Linked DNA regions of Leisingera sp. NJS204. The protein of the gene in region 1 binds, or shares a complex with, the protein of each later gene. Links are inferred from orthologs where the notes say so. Each region holds a gene or a part of one and is shown on either strand. Other genes may lie near its edges.

The links. Proteins that work in one complex are often made in the same cells at the same time.
Region 2: the proteins of dnaN (region 1) and ETW24_RS00285 are in contact, whole or in part, in a solved structure (PDB 1OK7), measured with the Escherichia coli proteins. The link is inferred for Leisingera sp. NJS204 from one-to-one orthologs.

Annotation. Positions count from the first base shown.
Region 1 is NZ_CP035417.1:3,841,064-3,844,902, reverse strand. What follows is about bases 258-3,168. They hold dnaN (DNA polymerase III subunit beta), read left to right. Parts: upstream 258-1,109; coding sequence 1,110-2,228; downstream 2,229-3,168. Other genes in these bases: recF (DNA replication/repair protein RecF), read left to right, coding at 2,307-3,168; ETW24_RS18625 (GcvT family protein), read left to right, coding at 258-815. Also shown: more of ETW24_RS18625, read left to right, coding at 1-257; more of recF, read left to right, coding at 3,169-3,404; ETW24_RS18610 (LysE family translocator), read left to right, coding at 3,401-3,839. UniProt on the Escherichia coli protein: Confers DNA tethering and processivity to DNA polymerases and other proteins. Acts as a clamp, forming a ring around DNA (a reaction catalyzed by the clamp-loading complex) which diffuses in an ATP-independent manner freely and bidirectionally along dsDNA.
Region 2 is NZ_CP035417.1:57,965-61,885, reverse strand. Bases 224-3,216 are described here. They hold ETW24_RS00285 (DNA polymerase IV), read left to right. Parts: upstream 224-1,089; coding sequence 1,090-2,343; downstream 2,344-3,216. Other genes in these bases: ETW24_RS00280 (N-formylglutamate amidohydrolase), read right to left, coding at 2,364-3,216; pyrF (orotidine-5'-phosphate decarboxylase), read left to right, coding at 224-287. Also shown: more of pyrF, read left to right, coding at 1-223; more of ETW24_RS00280, read right to left, coding at 3,217-3,224; ykgO (type B 50S ribosomal protein L36), read left to right, coding at 3,540-3,665. UniProt on the Escherichia coli protein: Poorly processive, error-prone DNA polymerase involved in translesion repair and untargeted mutagenesis. Copies undamaged DNA at stalled replication forks, which arise in vivo from mismatched or misaligned primer ends.

The DNA of each region.
Region 1 (3,839 bases):
AGGCCGCCTATCTGGTGGTGACCCCGGCGGTGACCCGTCTGGCCGACCAGACCTGGATGATGCGCCATCTGGGCGACCACCGGGTGGTTATCACTGATGTGACCGCAGGCGAAGGCGTACTGGCGGTGATGGGGCCAAACGCCCGCAAACTGCTGCAAAAAGTCTCGCCCAATGATTTTTCCAACGAGGTGAACCCCTTTGGCACTGCGCAGGAGATTGAGCTGGGCATGGGGCTCGCCCGTGTGCACCGCGTGACCTATGTGGGTGAACTTGGCTGGGAAATCTATGTCGGTGCCGACATGGCAGGCCACGCATTTGAGACGCTGCACGAGGCAGGCCAGGACATGGGGCTGAAGCTTTGCGGCATGCATATGATGGACAGCTGCCGGATCGAGAAGGGCTTCCGCCACTTCGGCCACGACATCACCTGCGAGGACAATGTGATCGACGCAGGCCTGGGCTTTGCGGTGAAGACCGACAAGGACGACTTCATCGGCAAGGCAGCAGTGCTGGAGCGTAAGGAGAGCGGCCCGAAAAACCGTATGGTTCAGTTCAAACTGACCGATGCCGAGCCGCTGCTGTTTCACAACGAGCCGATCATCCGTGACGGCAAATACGTGGGCTACCTCAGCTCCGGCAGCTACGGCCATACCCTGGGTGCTGCCATCGGCATGGGTTACGTGCCGTGCGAAGGCGAAAAGGCTGCCGATGTGCTGGCCTCCACCTACGAGATCGACGTTTGCGGTGTGAAAGTGAAGGCCGAGGCGTCGCTGAAGCCGATGTATGATCCGAAATCGGAGCGGGTGAAGGCCTAAGCCGCCTCTCCAAAGGTTTAACCTGTTCCGTATGACGCCCCGGTCCAAGCGCCGGGGCGTTTTCCGTAGGTGTCCCCACGGGGACAACCTGGGTTTTGCAGCTCTGTCCCCGCGGGGACAATTCCGGGTTCTGCTGCAACGTTTCTTCCGGTTTCACGGCCCAGCTGCCCACCGCCTCTTGACCCCGCCGGGAATCCCTTGGAGAAATCCACAAAAGCCTTGTACGGCAGGGGTAAACAGGTAGGTTGCTTGTCCCGGCCAGTGACATGGGGCCAGACGGAGAGGATTTGGGACATGAAGATCAGCATCGAACGCGGCACGCTTCTCAAGGCTGTGGCTCAGGCACAGTCGGTGGTCGAGCGCCGCAACACCATTCCGATTCTGGCGAATGTGCTGATCGAAGCCGAAGGCGACAGTGTCCAGTTCCGCGCAACCGACCTGGATATCGAGGTGGTCGACAAGGCCCCCGCCCAGGTGGAACGCGCCGGGGCAACCACCGTGGCCGCCACCACCCTGCACGAGATTGTCCGCAAGCTGCCTGACGGCGCGCTGGTCACACTGAGCGCCGACGCCGCAACCGGGCGCCTGACCGTTGAGGCCGGCCGCTCCAACTTCTCGCTGGCGACCCTGCCGCGCGAGGATTTCCCGGTGATGGCTTCGTCGGAATACCACTCGAACTTCGCAGCCAAGGCCGCAGTGCTGCGCCGCCTGTTCGACAAGTCGAAATTTGCAATCTCGACCGAGGAGACCCGCTATTACCTGAACGGTGTCTATCTGCATGTGTCATCGGGCGATGGCGGCAAGGTTCTGCGCGCCGTGGCCACCGACGGCCACCGCCTGGCCCGCATCGACGCCGAGCTGCCGCTGGGCGCCGAGGACATGCCGGGCGTGATTGTGCCGCGCAAGACCGTGGGTGAGCTGCGCAAACTGCTGGACGACGATGACATGGACATCGCGGTGTCGGTCTCGGAAACCAAGGTGCGCTTTGCCACCCCGAACATCACCCTGACCTCCAAAGTGATCGACGGCACCTTCCCGGACTACACCCGGGTGATCCCGGCCGGCAACACCCGCCGTCTGGAAGTGGATGCCTCCGAGTTCGCCCAGGCCGTGGACCGGGTTGCAACCGTGTCGTCCGAACGTTCCCGCGCGGTGAAGCTGCAGCTGGAAGAGGACCGTCTGATCCTGTCGGTCAATGCGCCTGACAGCGGTGCCGCAGAAGAAGAGCTGGCGGTGGCCTATAACGACGAACGCCTGGAAATCGGATTTAATGCCAAGTACTTGCTGGAAATTGCCAACCAGGTAGACCGCGAAAACGCTGTGTTCATGTTCAACTCCTCCGGCGATCCGACCCTGATGCGCGAAGGCAGCGATCAAAGCGCTGTTTACGTCGTGATGCCGATGCGTGTCTGAAGCGCCTGACGGCGCTGCCTCCCCCGCCGGGCGGCGGGACGCGAGTATTTTTGGAAAGATGAAACGGGAGCGCGCCGCGTGCTGGCCCTGACTGCCCTGACCTTGTCCCATTTCCGCTCGCATTTGCGGGCGGAATTGCGTTTGGACGGGCGTCCGGTCGCCATTCACGGCAATAACGGGGCGGGCAAGACCAATATCCTGGAAGCCGTGTCGCTGTTCTCGCCCGGCCGGGGCCTGCGCCGGGCCAGTGCGGCAGAGATGGCACGCCAGCCCGAAGCGCTGGGGTGGAAACTGAAGGCTGAGCTGCGGGCACCCTCGCAGGCCTATGAGGTGGAAACCTGGTCCGAAGGCGGCAATGCCCGGCAGGTGAAAATCGACAATAAGCCCGCTAGCCAGATCGCGCTGGGCCAGGTGGCGCGGGTGGTCTGGCTGATCCCGGCGATGGACCGGTTGTGGATTGAAGCGGCAGAAGGCCGCCGGCGCTTTCTGGACCGGATCGCGCTGAGCTTTGAACCCGCCCATGCCGAGGCCTCGCTGGCCTATGAAAAGGCAATGCGCGAGCGCAACCGGTTGTTGAAGGACCAGGTGCGCGATGCCGCATGGTACCGGGTGCTGGAAGAGCGGATGGCCGCCTCAGGGCACCGGATCCATGCGGCGCGCGTGCAAGCGGTGGAGCTGCTGCAGATTGCCCAGGCCGAAGCCGGAACCGTATTTCCCGCGGCTGAGCTGGAGCTGCTGCAATCCGAAGGCAGCATGCCGTCCACCGAGGCGGATTTCAAAGAGGCGCTGGAGGAAAGCCGGTTCCGGGATCTGGCGGCGGGCCGGACCCTTGTCGGGCCGCACAGAACCGATTTGATCGGCACCTACCAGGCTAAGGGCATCCCGGCCAAGGACTGTTCGACCGGTGAGCAGAAAGCGCTGCTGGTGTCGCTGATCCTGGCCAATGCACGGGCGCTATCGCAGCGCGAGGGCGCGCCGCCGATCCTGCTTTTGGATGAGGTTTCCGCGCATCTGGACGCTGGCCGCCGTGCGGTCCTTTATGACGAGATCTGCACTCTGGGAACCCAGGCCTGGATGACGGGCACCGGGCCGGAGCTGTTTGGCGAGCTGGCTGGCCGGGCCCAGATGCTGGAAGTCTCTGACAGCGGCAGCGGGTCGGAGGTGACGCAAAAATGACTGTCACCGTTTGGGATCTGTCGCTTTATGCAGGGGCGCTGCTGATCTTGTTCCTGACACCCGGCCCGGTCTGGCTGGCGCTGATGGCGCGCTCGGTGTCCGGCGGGTTTCCGGCGGCCTGGCCGCTGGCGCTGGGGGTTGCCTGCGGCGATATTCTGTGGCCGCTGGTGGCGGTGGGCGGCATGTCCTGGGTGGTTTCCGAATTCACCGGCATCATGACCTTGTTGCGCTGGCTGGCCTGCCTGATGTTCCTCGGCATGGGCGGGCTGCTGATCCGTCACGCGGGTGAAGCGGTTCAGGAAAGCCGCGCCCTCACCCGGCCGGGCGTCTGGGCCGGGTTCATGGCGGGAATTGCTGTGATCCTGGGCAATCCCAAGGCAATCCTGTTCTACATGGGCGTTCTGCCCGGTTTCTTTGATCTGTCAGGAACAACCT
Region 2 (3,921 bases), 3.8 Mb from region 1 along the record:
AACGCGCAGGCAATGCCTTTGCCGCCGGCGCCGACGGGGTTATCGCCAGCCCGCAGGAAGCGGCCCTGATCCGTGCCCTGCCCGAAGCCGAAGGCAAGCTGATCGTCACCCCCGGCGTCCGCCCTGCCGGTGCCGACCTCGGCGATCAAAAACGGGTCGCGACACCTGCGAGCGCTATTGCTGACGGTGCCGACCATATCGTTGTTGGCCGTCCAATCTGGCAGGCAAACAGCCCCCGCGCCGCGGCTGAAGCCATCCTGACTGAGCTGGCCGGCGTGCAGGATTAATACCGAGAAGCACAGGCTGCCTGCGCTGCGCGCAGTGCAGGCGCCTTCTTGCCCAAAAATTAGGCAGAAATAAATCTTTTGCTCTATGCACAATCCGCCAGTGGGAGCCATGGTTCATAAGTATAGTGACGCCACGTCAAACACTTCATTTCACTGAGAAATCCGCCGAGAGTGGCAAAATCTGCGCCAAATTGCCCTGTGCCTTCAAAAGCACACCACACAGCTCCGCAAACTCTGCCCGCTGCCGTGGACTTTGCGAATTACCGCCGACTGAGCGATTCTAGGACTTGAGACACTCCCCAGACGGGCTTTTCTTCCTGAGACCCGTCACCTCCCCCCGCTAGTTAGCGGGGGATCTTTCTTTCAGCCTCATGCAGACCGCCCACTCCGCAAGGCAGCGCCTTAGCCGTCCGGCAAGATGCGGCACCGCCAAAGAGTGCCCGCAGCAGATATCCGGCGGCATCAGCGCCCATCCCTGCCCTTCACCTTCGAACTTCACCTGCCCGGCTGCAGCACTAGGCCAAATTCTTCCCGGGTCTTCCGCAGCGTGTATACTTCGGGACGTTCCTTCCTCTCGCGACTGCCGCCCGGCAGGTCTCAGTGCCCAGGGCGTGGAATATCCGGCGTGTCATCACGCAGGATGACACGCAGCTCCCGGCCCAGAAACAAGGCCACATTCGCGCCGGAAAAATTTTCTCGCCCTAGTGCCATGATCTGTCGCTTGGCGCCCCGCCACGCTAAAGACAAGCCTTCCGCCGCAAGCTAGACTTGCCGTTCCAGTCATTCAGCCACTTGCCCCGCCATGTATGCCCTTTGCCGAGACTGTCTGAAAGAAACCCCCGCCGCCCGGCGCTGTCCGCATTGCGGCAGCCCGCGGATCAAGGCGCATGCAGAGCTGTTTTCCCTCACCATCGCCCATATGGACTGCGATGCCTTTTATGCTAGCGTCGAAAAGCGCGACAATCCAGAACTGGCCGCCAAGCCGGTGATCATCGGGGGCGGCAAACGCGGTGTGGTCTCCACCGCCTGCTACGTCGCCCGCATCCGCGGAGTGCGCTCGGCCATGCCAACGTTCCAGGCCTTGAAACTTTGCCCCGATGCGGTGTTCATCAAACCGCGGATGAGCGTCTACGTCGAGGTCAGCCGCGAAATCCGCAAGATGATGAACGAGCTCACCCCGGAGGTGGAGCCGCTGTCGCTGGATGAAGCCTTCATGGACCTCAGCGGCACCGAAAAACTGCACGGTGCGCCGCCCGCCGTGATGCTGGCCCGGCTGGTCAAACGGATGAAGGACGAATTGGGCGTCACCGGCTCCATCGGCCTGTCACATAATAAGTTTCTGGCCAAAGTTGCTTCCGACCTCGACAAACCGCGCGGGTTCTCGGTGATTGGCAAGGCAGAAACCGGTGATTTCCTGCGCGAAAAACCGGTGCGGCTGATTTGGGGCATCGGCCCCGCCGCCCAGGCAAGTCTGGAAAAGGCGGGCATCCGCACATTCTCGGACCTTTTGCGTTGGGACCGCGAGGCCCTGCACAGCCGCTTCGGCTCCATGGGGGACCGGCTCTGGCACCTGGCCCGCGGCCAGGACCGGCGCCGGGTTTCGGCCAATGCCCCCGTTAAATCAATTTCCAAAGAAACCACGTTTTTTGAAGACACCGCCAGCATAGACATTCTGGATGGCCATCTGTGGCGGCTTGCAGAACAGGTTTCCGACCGTGCCAAGGCGCGGGAACTTGCAGGCCGGGTTGTCACTCTCAAACTGAAACGCGCCAATCATTCCGCATTGACCCGGCGGTTGACACTGCGCAGCCCCACCCAGATCGCCGACCGCATTTACCGCACCGCACGCAACCTTTTGGACCAGGCGGGTGACCAAGGACCCTACCGGCTGCTGGGCTGCGGCATCTCTGAGCTCGTGCCCGAGTCGCAAGCCGACGAAACCGGCGACCTGCTGGATCCGCAGGCCGGCAAGCGGGCCGAGGCTGAACGCGCCACCGATGCCATCCGCAAGCGATTTGGTGATAGCGCGATTCTGAAAGGCCGCGCGTTGCGCTGAGCCGCGCAGGCGTTTTCTTCTTACTCCGCCGCCAGCGGCAGCTCCTCACGCCCAATCGCCGCAATCTCGGCAATCACTTGGCGCAACAGCTGCTGCAGCGGTTCAAAGTTCCCGTTGGGCCGGATTTTAGCTTCATCCATATACAATGCCCGGTCTATTTCGATCTGAACCGCGTGCTGCCGCCGCGATGGGCGGCCATAGGTCTGGGCGATATAGGCACCGGCAAACGGCGTGTTGCGGGCAACGTTCAGCCCGGCCGCAGCAAAGGCAGCCTCGATCCGGTCCACAACGCTGCTATCAGCTGCGGCGCCGAAGCGGTCGCCCAGCACCACTTCGGGTTTGCCGCCCTTGCACGGAACCATGGTGTCGATCGCCTCATGCGGCATCGAATGGCAATCGACCAGAATCGCTTGGCCGAAATGCTGATGCGCCTGCTCCAGAAGCCCCTTCAGCGCTTGGTGGTAGGGGTGCCAGCAGCATCTGATCCGCTGCTCTGCTTCCGTCGCCGGCAGTTTGCCGCGGTAAATGGCACGGCCATTGGCCACCACCCGGGGAATCACCCCAAGGCCGGACGCCACCCGCGGATTCTGCCCGCGCCGCTGCACCCCTTCGATCACCGCCGGATCCAGCTCATCCGGAGACCGGTTCAGATCCAGGTAGGCACGCGGTTTGACTGCCATCAGCAGCGGTGATCCAAACTCTGGCGCGGCCTTAAACAGCCGGTCTACAAAGGCGTCCTCCGAGCTGCGGATCTCTTTTCGCCCCAGAATCGACTGGGCCAGAAAGGAATCGGAATAGTCTGTGCCGCTGTGCGGAGAGGCAAAAACCACGGAGGACGCCAGTTTCTGCGGTGAAATCACGGAAAACGCTGTATCAGGCATCCTTGCTCCGGTGCTTCTTGTGCAAGAAACAGCATATCGCGGAAATTTCTGCGGTCAAAAGCTCTTGCACCCCTGAGCGACTCTATTTATAGACCCCCTCACCGGCGCGGCACCCCGCGCCCCTTTCACTTCTAAGGGGCAGGACGGCGCGCAGGCCAGAGTGGGCGATTAGCTCAGCGGTAGAGCACTTCGTTGACATCGAAGGGGTCACAAGTTCGATCCTTGTATCGCCCACCATTCATTCACGGCTTCGGCTCCGGCCAGGCCACCCGCTAACCCAGGCGCTGGTTCGCGCCGCAGACAAGGAGAGAGACCATGAAGGTCAAGAACTCGCTCCGTTCGCTGAAGAACCGGCACCGCGATTGCCGGGTTGTGCGCCGCAAGGGCCGCGTTTACGTGATCAACAAGACCCAGCGCAAGTTCAAAGCGCGCCAGGGCTAAGATCCGACACAGCGACACGCAGAAAACCGCATCATTTGATGCGGTTTTTTTGCGTTTGGCAACTGCGGTTTCCAGAAAAGACACAGGCAAACGCTCCCGCGCCCGCAGATCCCCCGGCCAAAACCGGGCGAGTCTTCGCGGCCTTGGGCATGGCACCGCGCATGGCGCGGTGCCATGCCCAACCGAAGCGGACATTGCCAGAAGTCCGGCGACGGGCGGGAGCGCGCCCCGGCATCTGCCCCTGCTCTTTAGCTCC